2 regions of the Ornithinibacillus sp. 4-3 genome follow, and region 1 is predicted to be linked to the other one. Evidence: predicted binding sites of a transcription regulator. Region 1 holds the regulator's gene; the other holds the start of a gene.
The links. Region 1 encodes Rex, which represses fermentation and respiration genes when NADH is low (regulators of the CRP and FNR family bind a similar motif). Its sites were predicted from a motif close to TTGTGAAATATTTCACAA; they were not measured.
Positions count from the first base shown of each region.

Region 2: the regulator Rex is predicted to act here: its motif matches at 4,802-4,819, upstream of AB4Y30_RS09085 (cytochrome c oxidase subunit 2A).

Region 1 is NZ_CP162599.1:611,557-618,468, forward strand. Features, by position in the region: gene tsaD (tRNA (adenosine(37)-N6)-threonylcarbamoyltransferase complex transferase subunit TsaD) at 1-955, shown strand, start outside; gene AB4Y30_RS03095 (FtsW/RodA/SpoVE family cell cycle protein) at 1,009-2,181, shown strand; gene AB4Y30_RS03100 (YcxB family protein) at 2,227-2,745, opposite strand; gene AB4Y30_RS03105 (ABC-F family ATP-binding cassette domain-containing protein) at 2,762-4,699, opposite strand; gene moaC (cyclic pyranopterin monophosphate synthase MoaC) at 4,819-5,313, shown strand; gene AB4Y30_RS03115 (redox-sensing transcriptional repressor Rex) at 5,316-5,948, shown strand; gene AB4Y30_RS03120 (PotD/PotF family extracellular solute-binding protein) at 6,195-6,912, opposite strand, start outside.
Region 2 is NZ_CP162599.1:1,859,772-1,866,683, forward strand. Features, by position in the region: gene AB4Y30_RS09060 (molybdenum cofactor guanylyltransferase) at 70-654, opposite strand; gene AB4Y30_RS09065 (dihydrofolate reductase) at 676-1,161, opposite strand; gene AB4Y30_RS09070 (thymidylate synthase) at 1,205-2,146, opposite strand; gene AB4Y30_RS09075 (VOC family protein) at 2,415-2,765, opposite strand; gene AB4Y30_RS09080 (formate--tetrahydrofolate ligase) at 2,992-4,662, opposite strand; gene AB4Y30_RS09085 (cytochrome c oxidase subunit 2A) at 5,034-5,195, shown strand; gene AB4Y30_RS09090 (cytochrome c oxidase subunit II) at 5,214-5,696, shown strand; gene AB4Y30_RS09095 (b(o/a)3-type cytochrome-c oxidase subunit 1) at 5,696-6,912, shown strand, end outside.

The DNA.
Region 1 (6,912 bases):
CGCAATCGTCAAAAATGGTAGGGAGATTATTGCAAATGTTGTTTCCTCACAAATCGAAAGTCATAGTAGATTCGGTGGAGTAGTACCTGAAATTGCTTCAAGGCATCATGTTGAGCAAATTACGCTTGTTTTAGAAGAAGCTTTAGAACAAGGACAAATGATGTGGGATGATATTGATGCAATTGCTGTAACAGCGGGACCAGGTTTAGTTGGTGCACTGTTAATTGGGATTAGTGCGGCGAAAGCTCTTGCCTTTGCTAAAAACAAGCCTTTAATTGGTGTACATCATATAGCAGGTCATATTTATGCGAATCGTCTTGTTCAGGAATTTGAATTCCCTTTACTTGCATTGATTGTTTCTGGTGGGCATACCGAATTAGTTTTAATGAAAGAGCATGGAAATTACCAGGTGATTGGTGAAACGAGAGATGATGCTGCAGGTGAGGCCTTTGATAAAGTAGCGCGCATGCTGGAGTTACCATATCCAGGTGGCCCACATATTGATCGTTTAGCAGCAGAGGGAAAAGAGGAAATTCAATTTCCAAGAGCGTGGCTTGAGCAAGATAGTTATGATTTTAGCTTTAGTGGCCTAAAGTCTGCAGTTATTAATAAAATTCATAATTTGAAACAACGTGGCGAAGAAATTAATCAGGCGAATATTGCTACAAGCTTTCAAAATAGTGTTGTAGAAGTGTTAACAGAAAAAACATATCGAGCAGCATTAGAATATGGAGTAAAACAAGTGATTGTAGCAGGGGGAGTAGCTGCAAATAAAGGATTGCGCAGTTCTTTAGAAACAAAATTTGCAGAATCAGATATCCCATTACTTATTCCACCGTTTGCGTTGTGCACAGATAATGCAGCAATGATTGCAGCGGCAGGAACAATTTCATATCAACAAGAAAAATATTCATCTATGGATTTAAATGCGAATCCATCATTAATGTTAAAGTAATTTAAGTCTATATATTTACCATTATAGACCTAGTAGAAATTTGGTGAGTTTAAGTGACAAAAAGACAATCGCATTTTTTTCAAGGAGATTTAATCCTAATCTTGTTGCTGTTTATTACAGTGAGCTTATTTTCTATTTATAATGCACAGCAGATGGAACAATACGCAGATAATTTTGTAATGAAACAAATAGTGTTTTACGGAGCTAGTATCTTTGCATTAATTGTTATTCAGTTTTTTGATTTGGAACAATTATATAAGGCTAGTTTGTTTATATACGCTTTTGGGATACTCATTATTATTGCTTTATACCTTACTCCGGCAGGTGATTTTGCTCCTATAAGAAATGGTGCTAAAAGCTGGTTTGTCTTTGAGCAAATAGGACTCTCCTTACAGCCGTCAGAGTTTACGAAGATAGCCTTTATTGTCTATCTAGCTGCAGTTGTTAGTAAGCATAAGGATAAGTTTAAAGAAAGTACTATAAAAAGTGATTTATTTTTATTGCTTAAAATTGTAGTTGTAACAGGAATTCCGTTTGGTTTAATTTTTGTTCAACCAGATTTAGGTACTTCGTTAATCTTTGTTTTTATTGCAGTTGTAGTAGTGTTGTTATCAGGAATTGATTGGAAGATTATTGCTACCATTGTGACTGGGGTCTTATCTTTAGCAGCTGGAGCAGTGGCACTAATTCTTTATTTACCAGAATTAGCACAGGCCGTTGGTATAAAGGCATACCAGATGAACCGAGTATTAAGCTGGTTTGATCCTACCCATCAGAGTAATGATACCTTCCAAATTGATCGGTCGATGCAAGCAGTTGGTTCTGGCCAACTTACAGGAAAGGGAATAGGTAATTTACAGGTATACCTACCAGAGGCACATTCAGATATGATTTTCTCTGTCATTGGAGAAAGCTTTGGCTTTATTGGTAGTGCAGCAGTCGTATTTTTATATTTCTTTTTGTTTTATAAGCTAATTACATTAGGCTTACGAGTCCATAATTTCAGTGTGTTTGGATCATTTATTTGTTTTGGTTATTTTGCGTTATTACTGATTCATACATTTGAAAACATTGGTATGACAATTAATGTAATGCCAATCACAGGGATTCCATTACTCTTGATTAGTTATGGAGGAAGTGCTGTGCTAGCATCAGTAATTGGTTATGCCTTAATATATCGTGTGGCTGTCGAGAATTCGATACAAAATGATTATTTATTTAAGTAAAATGAAACACCGTGCTTTCTGGAAAAATCCAGTGCACGGTGTTTTTTAAATACTAGCAGGCAAGTTTGTTTGAATAAATTTTTTAACTTCTTCTACATTTCCTACTTTATCCTTTGGGATAATATAGGCGTAGCTAGGGCTATGATAGAGATATAAATTATCTTTATCTTCCTGAAAGCTAACAGCATTTTTCCATTGTAGTGATGTTTGACTCCTAGATGTTTTATCCGTAAAGCCATTTTTATTCATTGTTACATGATGTTTTCCTAAAATGAGAGCGTTATTACCTTCTTCAATCATTCGCTTTGTATTACGCGTAATATAGCCTTTAAAACGCATTGGATAAAGAATAATCCATACTGCACTTAATGCAATAATGACAAGAATTAACAAAGGTAAAGAGACTGTTTCGATTTGATAATATAAGTAACCAAAAACAATAAAGAAAAGAGGTCCAATAATACGTTGAACAAGTAAAGAGCGTTTCACCGCTTTTGAGTTGCCAAAATGAAAAATATTAAAATTAATATAATCTTTTTCTGTCAGTTCATATTCGAATTCCAATTGAATAACCTACCTTTTATTTTGGAGTATCATGAAATGCTTCCCATGCTTCCATTAATTCTTCAATCATTTGTTTCGTGTGATTTGCTTCTGTAGAAAGTTCTAGTGATTTTTCATGGTCTTGATATACTTCAGGCAATGCCATTTGTTCTTCCAGTGCATTTAATTCTTCTTCTAATTCTTCGATTTTCGTTTCTATTTTTTCGATTTCACGTTGTTTCCTTCTTTTTTCACTTTGCAATTTCTTTTCTTGTTCATAGCTTAATCTTTGGGATTTTTCTTTTTTCTCGGGTGCTTGTGATTGCTCTGCTTCATTTAATTTTGCAATTTCTAGTGCTGTTTGTTTTTTCTCTACATAATAATCATAATCGCCTAGGTAGACAGTTGCACCATCATGATTCAATTCAATCACTTGGTCCGCTATTTGATTAATAAAGTAGCGATCATGTGATACGAATACAATCGTGCCAGGGAAATTAATTAAGGCAGCTTCAAGTACTTCTTTACTATCAATATCCAAATGGTTTGTTGGTTCATCGAGCACTAATAAATTTGCTTTTTGCATCATTAATTTTGCTAAAGCAAGTCTTGCTTTTTCTCCACCACTTAATGCTTGTACAGGACGAAGTACATCATCACCAGAAAATAGAAAATTTCCAAGTATAGTTCGGATTTCTTTTTCCATTGTTGTAGGGTAGTCATCCCATAATTCATTTAAAACAGTTTTATTGGATGTTAAATTTGCTTGTTCCTGATCATAATAACCGATTTGTACATTCGTTCCAAGCTGGATGGTACCTTGTTTTTGCTGTAAATTAGATAAAATAAGCTTGAGCAATGTTGTTTTCCCTACTCCATTTGGTCCAACAATGGCAACACGTTCCCCACGATTCACATGGAAGTTTACTTGTGTGAATAAAGGGCTGTCTTCTCCAGGATATTGAAAGGTAAGATCACTAACTTTTAATACATCATTTCCACTTTGCCTTTGAATTTGAAAAGAGAAAGAAGCAGAAGATTCATCTCCAAGTGGACGATCTATTTTTTGAATACGTTCCAACTGTTTTCTCCGACTTTGCGCTCTTTTCGTTGTAGAGGCCCGAGCAATATTGCGCTGCACGAAGTCCTCCATTTTCTTAATATCTGCTTGTTGTTGCTCAAATTCCTTTAATGCTTTCTCATAATCCTTTTGTTTTTGTTCTAGATATTTACTATAGGAGCCAACATATTTCTTAGATTGATTTCGAGAGATTTCATAAATAATCGAAACTACTTTATCGAGGAAATAGCGATCATGAGAAACAATAGTGACTGCACCAGGGTAATTTAATAGATAGCCTTCTAGCCAGCGTAGTGTTTCCATATCTAAATGGTTTGTCGGTTCATCGAGAATGAGTAAGTCTGGTTTTTGTAGGAGTAATTTTCCTAAAGAAAGTCTCGTTTTCTGTCCACCACTTAATGCATGAATAGGAGTATCATAATCAAAGGTATGGAATGCAAGTCCTGTCAAAACAGCTTTAATTTCCGATTCAAAACGATAGCCACCTTCATTTTCAAATTCCTGATGTAGCTTATCATAGTTCTGCAATAATGCTTCATATTCACTTTCATCCATGTTTCCAGGATTTGCCATTTGTTGTTCAAGTGAACGAAGCTCTTGTTCTTTTTTCAATAAAGGCTGGAAAATAGATAGCATCTCTTGCCAGATAGATTGTTTTGATTCGAGCGAGCTATGCTGTGATAAATAACCGATACGTAGATCTTTCGGTTTGAAAATTTCCCCATCATCATGGGATAATTGATCAGCCATTATTTTTAAGATTGTTGATTTGCCAGCACCATTTCTACCAACAATTGCAACACGATCATTGCTTTTAATCTCTATTTTTATATTAGATAAAATCTCTTCTGCACCGAAGGATTTAGAAATATCATTTAATTGCATGATGATCATTACTTTCACCTCACCTCTCTAAGTGTATCTTATTTAATATGTAGCTAGCAATACTTTTTGAGCCTTCTCTTCTCTTTTCTGATAAAATAGATGATAGAATAAAAACTGGAGATGAGCTTATGACAGATTTTACTCATTTTAATGAACAAGGTAGAGCAAAAATGGTTGATATTAGTGAGAAGGTAGATTCTATGCGCACGGCTCTAGCAAAATCAAGTATTTTCGTTTCAGAAGATATATATAAAGCTATTACCAATCATACAGTTAGCAAAGGGGATGTATTAGCAGTAGCGCAGGTAGCAGGTATTATGGCTGCAAAAAATACTGCAAATATTATTCCGATGTGCCATCCATTGCAATTAAAAGGGGTCGATGTTCAATTTGATTGGAATTTAGAAAACAATCAATTTGAGCTTTGTATCGAAGTTTCTGTAAAGACAAAGGGAAGTACAGGAGTAGAAATGGAAGCGTTGACAGCAGCATCTGCCACAGCTTTGACGATTTATGATATGTGTAAGTCCTTTGATAAAGGCATGATCATTGGACAAACTTATTTGTTAGAAAAATCTGGAGGAAAGTCTGGAGATTTTTATCGAGAAGGAATGAAAAAGTAAATATGTATAAAAAGATACCGAAAGCAACAGCGAAGCGATTGCCCTTATATTATAGGTATTTATCAAATTTAAATCATCAAGGAAAAACAAGAGTATCTTCATCTGAATTAAGCAGAGCGTTAAAAGTGGATTCAGCAACCATACGTAGAGATTTTTCACATTTCGGTGCTTTAGGAAAAAAAGGTTATGGATATGATGTTGAATATTTACTCGTTTTTTTCCGTAAAGCGTTGAATCAAGATCAAGTAACAGAAGTAGCCTTAATTGGAGTAGGGAATTTAGGAACGGCATTTCTGCAGTATAATTTTATGAAAAACAATAATACGAAAATAGTTGTCGCATTTGATACAGATAAAGCAAAAGTTGGAACAGATATTGGTGGGACGCCAATTTATGATATTAATGAATTAGAAAGATGGATAGGTAATGTTAAAGTGGCGATTCTGACTGTGCCAGTCACAGTAGCTGAACAAATTACAGAAAAATTAGCAGGGCTTGGCATTGAAGGTATTCTTAATTTCACCCCTGCAAGAATTACAGCGCCCAAGAATGTCCATGTTCATCATATTGATCTATCCGTTGAATTACAGACATTGATTTATTTTATGCAACAGGATGGAATGAATCAAGAGTAAGGATGCTGAAACAAAAAGAAAAACTAAGCTTGAAATCCGAACAATATTTATATAAAGCAAGGTATATAGGAAGTTCGGTTCGCGAGATCCTAGTGCAATACCAAGCTGACATACCCCACGAAGCAGGTATTTGCACAATTTATGTTTGGAATTAGCTAAGTAATAAATTCTCTTATCCCAGCTTCTGATTATAGAATGAAAAACCGTTAAGTTCCCTATAAAGAGAGCTTAACGGTTTTTTTCTTATTATTTCCGATACATTTTAAATTCTAGAAATAGATCATTGTAAATGGCTAGGTTTTTCTTTCCTATATTCTCGTATACTTCAAGTTTTTCTGTTAGCTCTGGTGATGGATAAAACCTTTCATCATTTACAACCTCTTCGTCTAAGTATGCTAGTGCTGCTTGGTTAGGTGTAGAATATGCCACATAATCTGTGTTTTGGGCCGCTACTTCTGCATCTAGCATAAAGTTAATGAATTGATGTGCACCATCGATATTTTTTGCTGTTTTTGGAATAACCATATTATCAAACCATAGATTAGAACCTTCTTTTGGAACGACATAGTCAATATCTTCATTTTCTGACATGATATCAGCAGCATCTCCGGACCATAGCACAGCAATGGAGGCTTCATTATTTTGCATCAGCAATTTATTTTCGTCACCAACAATTGCTTTGACATTTGGTGTTAGATCACGGAGCTTATGAAAAGCTTCCTGTAAATGGTCTTCATTTGTATCATTTAAAGAATAACCAAGTACATTTAGTCCTACACCAATAATTTCACGAGCTCCATCGATAAGAATGATTTCATTCTTCAAGTCTTCATCCCATAAATCCTCCCAGCTATCAAATGTTTTGCCAGGCAGTAAAGTCGGATTATAGGTGATTCCTACCGTTCCCCAAAAATAAGGAATGGAATATTTATTTTCTGGATCAAAGGGTAAGTCCATAAAACGT
Region 2 (6,912 bases), 1.2 Mb from region 1:
AAATTCTAAGCTTCTACATTATTTTATCATGAGAATAGGAGAATGCAAATTTTTTTCGTTTGATTGGTCTTACTCTTTATACTTTAATGCTTTCTGATATTCCTCTGGTTTATTCATATTAAAGAAATGTTTTGTTAGTATTTCCCCAGCTATTTCTGGATAATCACCAACATATTTAACTTTTAAATAATCGAATAATCTTCTTACTTTCAAGTCATCTTTTGATAGTTGCTGTTGTACATAAGGAAGCACTGTTTTTCTGTATATCCCAGCTAATGGATGAATTCTCTCCTCATATTTTGGAATAATGACATCATTATCTTCCATATTAGCTAATAATAATTGATAAATATCAGCTTGAATAAATGGCATATCACAAGCAGCAAATAGATATAAATCTGCTGGTTGATAATATAAAGCCGATTCGATCCCAGCTAAGGGGCCTTTATCTAGAAAACGATCTTCGTATATTTTAAATGGCAAAAAATCATAATCTGAAGGATGATTCGAAATAATAATAATATCCTTTGTTATTTTTTGTAATTCCTCTGCTATATGTTGAATTGTAGGTTTTCCATTGATTGGAAGTAATGATTTATTCGTACCCATTCTTGAAGATTTACCACCAGCAAGAATGACGCCACAAATATGCAAATACATCTCCACCTTCACACTTTAGATTCGGTCATATACAGTGAAATAATAATCATAAGGGTTTTTATCATCTTTTTCGCCTTTTGTTTTGGATACTTGTTTCCACTCTGACTTAGAAAATTCTGGGAAAAGTGTATCTCCTTCAAAGTCTTCATCAATATGTGTAATATATAAACGATCAGCATGTGAAATAGTTTGTTCGTATAAGTTGCCGCCCCCACCAATAAAAATTTCATCATTAGGATACTTTTCAACTATTTTAAAAATATCATTTAGTTCATGAATTACTTCTACCCCATCTATATTTAATTCTTGGCGAGTAAGTACAATGTTTCTCCGATTCGGTAGTGGTCTACCAATTGATTCGAATGTTTTTCGTCCCATAATAATGGTATGTCCATTCGTTACTTCCTTAAAATATTGTAAATCCTTTGGGATATGCCAAGGCATATCGTTGTCTGAACCAATCATTCTGTTATTTCCTATTGCGACTATTAAGGAAAGCATATGTTACCTCCAATGTATGATAAATTAAGTATTTTCATGCTTGCTATACTGCGATTGGTGCTTTAATCGTTGGATGCGGATCATAATCAACAATTTCAAAATCATTAAGTTCAAAATCAAAAATGGATTGCTTATCACTGTTGATTTTTAATGTTGGCAGTGGACGTAATTCTCTACTTAATTGGAGTTCAACTTGTTCTACATGATTGGAATAAATATGTGCATCACCAAAAGTATGAACAAAATCTCCTACCTCTAAGCCACATTCATGTGCGATTAAATGCGTTAACAGAGCATAGCTAGCAATATTAAAAGGCACACCTAAAAATACATCTGCACTACGCTGGTATAATTGACATGATAGCTTACCATCAGTAACATAAAACTGGAATAACGTATGGCAAGGTGGCAATGCCATATGTGGTACATCCTCAGGGTTCCATGCAGAAACAATATGTCTTCTGGAATTAGGATTCGTTTTAATTGCATCAATTACTTCTTTTAATTGATCCACCCCATTGAAATCACGCCATTGCTTTCCATATACTAAACCGAGATCACCATATTTTTCAGCAAATCCTAGATCTTCAAGGATTCGATTTTTAAAAATATCCATTTGTTTATCATATTCTGCTTTAAATGCAGGATCTTCCAATATTTTATTTCCAAAATCATCCATATTAGGCCCTGTATAGTCTTCGCTTTCCACCCATTTTTTAAATGCCCATTCATTCCAAATATTAATATTATTTTCTAGTAAATAGCGTATATTTGTATCGCCTTTAATAAACCAAAGCAATTCAACGGCTATTATACGAAAAGGAACTTTTTTAGTTGTTAGTAATGGGAAGCCTTTGCTTAAATCAAAGCGCATTTGATGACCAAAAATAGAATAGGTTCCAGTATTTGTTCGATCATCCTTTTCCTTACCAGCTGCTAAAATTTTCTTACATAAATCTAGGTAAGCTTGTTCTTCCGTTATCATTACTTTCCCTCCATTTAATTGTAACTAATATATCTTGTTCATTTATCATACCCGAAAAAAGCATAAGTCACAATCACTCATATTTTGGTCTTGAATGGTCTTAAATCACTGAAACCAAAAGCAAACATTATAAACAATATGATTGTAGTTTTTATAAAACTTTTGATATTCCTAATAGATCTTTTTAACCTTTTTCCATTTTCTACTCTTTGTTCTAAATTTATTTATGGAGCAACTGTGTTTAGCAGTAATATCTAATATTATTTTTTTACTGATGAATAAGAATATTGACTAGCTTTCCAAATGGGTCCCTTACGTAAAAACGCCGTACTCCCCATGGTTCCTCAACTGGTCCATACTCAATTGGGATGCCCGCTTCCTGCACACGAGTTAATGCTTCTTCCAGATCATCAACTTCAATAGATAAATCAGGCACTTGTGTTCCGGAACCTCCCTCTGAAAGAAAGCTAATTTGAGTTTCCATTTTCTCATCGGATCCATAAGTTGCAATAAATCCCATATCCATTAGTTGTTCAAGCCCAAGTACCTCTCCGTAGAAGTATGCTGCTTTGGACTTGTCCTGTGTTTCTACATTCGCAACAATTCGTTTTACCTTCATCTTTATACACTCCCAAAATTTTGACAGCCATTTTATTGCATACCTAATCTGGTAACAATTTAATATTTATTATAGTCAAAAATATAATGAAATTTAAGCTTCGACCCTTTTAGTAAGGCGGAATGTATTTCTGTAGCGATTACTTCTAGTCATTTTCGTTATACTTTTTTCTATGATAAAGAAAGACTGTCTACTTTTATGTAAACAGTCTTTTCTTATTGATATATTAGAATAAGCCTAGAGCTCTTCCATCTTCTGAAACGTCCATATTTAAAGCAGCTGGTTTAACTGGTAAACCTGGCATTGTCATCATATCTCCTGTAAGAACTACGATAAACCCTGCTCCAATAGATGGGCGCATTTCTCGAATTGAAATAGTAAAATCTTCTGGTCGACCTAATAATGCCGGATTATCTGATAAAGAGTATTGTGTTTTCGCCATACATACTGGCAATTTATCCCACCCCTGCATTTCATAGAATGCAGCCTGTTTCTTAGCTTGTGGAGATAATTCAATATCTTTTGCTCCATAAACTTTTTGAGCGATTTTTCTAATTTTTGTTTCTAAAGAATCCTCTAATTCATAAATACGTTTAAAATCACGTTCTTCAGACTCTGCTTTAGCAATAACTTTTTTCGCTAAATCAATTCCACCTGCACCACCTTTAGCCCAAATATCAGCTAAAGCAACATCAACACCTTGTTCTTCACACCATGCTTGGATAAAATCAGTTTCAGCTTCTGTATCTGTAGGGAATTTATTAATTGCAACAACATAAGGAAGTCCAAAAGTTTCAATCGTTTCCATATGTTTCTTCAAATTGCTCATACCTGCTTTTAATGCTTCTACATTTTCTGCTTTTAAATCGTCTTTAGCAACTCCACCATGCATCTTCAATGCTCGAACAGTAGCAACAATGACAACAGCTGCTGGTTCAAAGTCTCCAGCTCGGGATTTAATATCGAGAAACTTCTCTGCTCCAAGATCCGCTCCAAATCCCGCTTCCGTAACAACATATTCCCCTAATTTAGCAGCAGTTTTGGTAGCGATAATACTATTACATCCATGGGCAATATTCGCAAATGGACCACCATGGATAATTGCTGGGGTATTTTCAATTGTTTGAACTAAGTTAGGCTTGATTGCATCCTTTAATAAAAGTGTTAATGCACCTTCTACTTTTAGATCTTTTACTGTAACAGGCTCTTCATTATATGTATAACCAATTACAACCCGAGAAATCTTCTCACGTAAATCATTTAAATCATTTGCTAGACACAGGATAGCCATAATTTCAGATGCTACCGTAATATTAAATCCATCTTGTCTAGGAACCCCCTGTGTAGGCCCGCCTAATCCAACAACAATTTGTCTTAACGTACGGTCATTCATATCCATGACTCGCTTCCACTCAATACGACGTGGATCAATATTCAACTCATTTCCACGTTGAATGTGGTTATCAATTAGAGCAGATAATGCGTTATTTGCTGTAGTAATTGCATGTAAATCACCAGTAAAATGCAGGTTAATATCCTCCATCGGTAGCACTTGTGAATATCCACCACCAGCAGCCCCACCTTTTATTCCCATTACTGGCCCTAAGGAAGGCTCGCGCAAAGCGATGATTGTTTTCTTGCCTACTTGGTTTAATGCTTGGCCTAAACCAACAGATACAGTTGACTTTCCTTCTCCAGCAGGTGTAGGGCTAATCGCCGTTACTAAAACAACTTTTCCGTCAGGACGATCTTTTAGTTTATTCAATAAAGCATCTGATAATTTTGCTTTCGTATGTCCATATGGTTCCCAGTCTGATTCATCTAATTGTAAACCTTCAACAATCTCACGAATTGGTTTTAATGTGGCTTCCTGAGCAATTTCAATATCTGTTTTCATTATATAGCTCTCTCCTTTAATGCAAAATTTTTAATATTACTGATATTATATCGCATTTGCTTTTTTTATGGTATGGAAAGGTTTTGGTTGACACTCATTATTCTTTGTTTAACTAGTGTTTTACCCTAAATCAATTAGTTTGTGAAATAATTCACAACTTTATCACATTTTTTTCATAATTTTGCCATCCCAATTGAACAGTTTGTGAAATGTTGAACAAAGTTATAAAAAATATATTACTTTGTGTGTATGATGAAAGTGTAAGAAGAGCTTTACATATGAAAAAGAGAGTGACTTCAAACACCTATATATCTAGTATCCTATCGACTTTACTCTCAATGAAAAAATCTAAAATGAAAGGAGTGATTAAGATGGCTGGGCCAAAGGTGAAGGAGAAAGAATCAAATGTGAAAAAACAAGTTAATCATGAAGAAGAAACATCCCTCAAAGGTACATTAGCTTCAGTAATGATTTTAGGCGGAATTATTGTACTAAGCTGGATAGGTGTATGGATGTTATTCGTAACCCGTTAAGAAAAGGAGAAGAGGACTATGCATTTTCATAAATATGAAAAGATTTGGTTATTTTTTGGTGTAGGTAGTTTATTAGTATTCCTAACCGTTGTAGGAATTAGCGCATTCTATATGGGCAGTCAACCCCCTAGCTGCGCTGTAACGTTAGATCCAGAAAAAGTAGATGAATGGGAACCATTTAATGAGCCTGGATTAAAACAAATTGGTGATAATGAATACGAATTAGCAATTGTTGCTTCTGCTTTCAACTATGATGTTGGAACAGATGATAAGGTAGTTCAGATTCCTAAAGGAGCAACAGTACATTTTGTAGTTACAACGAAAGATGTGATTCATGGTTTTGAACTAGCTGGTACAAATGTAAACATGATGCTAGAGCCTGGCTATGTAAGTACATTAACAAATACATTTAAAAAAGAAGGTACATTTACCATGGTATGTAATGAGTATTGTGGAACTGGACACCACTTAATGTATGCGACGATTGAGGTGACTGAATAATGATGAAATCTGTTCGAGGTTTACCAATTAAAGATGCAAGATTATCGATGGCACATCTATATGTTGCATTTGCTGCCCTATTCGTAGGTGCTTCAGCAGGTTTATTACAAGTACTAGAACGTTCTGGAAAATTCCAAATGCCATTTAACCTTAGCTATTATCAAATTTTAACAATCCATGGAGTTATTCTCGGTCTAGTATTAACTACTTTCTTTATTATCGGTTTTATGCTTGCTGCACAAAGTAAAACTACAGGTGGATATAATAAAACAGAGCTCATTATTGGTTGGATAGGCTTCTGGCTAATGTTGGCTGGAGTTATTCTTGCAGGTATTTTAATGATTCAAAATGAAGCAACTGTTTTATATACATTTTATGCTCCACTACAAGCACATGCAGGATTTTATTTTGGTTTAACTTTAATTATTGTTGGTACATGGTTAGATGCGTTTGTAATGTTTAAGCGTCATGCTAGATTCCGCAAAGAGAATCCAGGTCAACCTACTCCATTATTAAGCTATATGGGTGTAGTAACAATGGCAATGTGGTTTATTGCGTCCTTAGGAGTAGCAACAACTGTATTATTCCAATTATTACCTTGGTCTTTAGGTTGGGTAGATACAGTAGATGTACTAGTTAGCCGTACATTATTCTGGTACTTTGGTCATCCACTTGTATATTTCTGGTTATTGCCTGCATACATGATGTGGTATGCGGTTATGCCAAAAATTATCGGTGGTAAAGTATTTTCAGATTCATTAGCACGTTTTACATTTATTTTATTACTATTATTCTCTATTCCAGTTGGGTTTCACCACCAATTAACAGAGCCTGGTATTGATCCATTCTGGAAGTTTCTACAAGTTATTTTAACATTTTTAGTAGTTATTCCTTCTTTAATGACGGCATTCTCTATGTTTGCTATGTTTGAATCAAGAGGAAGAGAATTAGGAGCAAAAGGGCTATTTGGCTGGCTGAAGAAAATGCCATGGAAAGATGTTCGTTTCTTAGCACCATTTATTGGTATGCTCTTCTTCATCCCTGGAGGAGCTGGAGGAATTATTAATGCTTCTAACCAAATGAACCAAGTTGTCCATAATACAATTTGGGTTACAGGACACTTCCATTTAACAGTAGCAACAGTAGTAATGTTGACATTCTTTGGAATTACTTATTGGTTAGTACCGACATTAACTGGTAGAATTCTTACACCAGC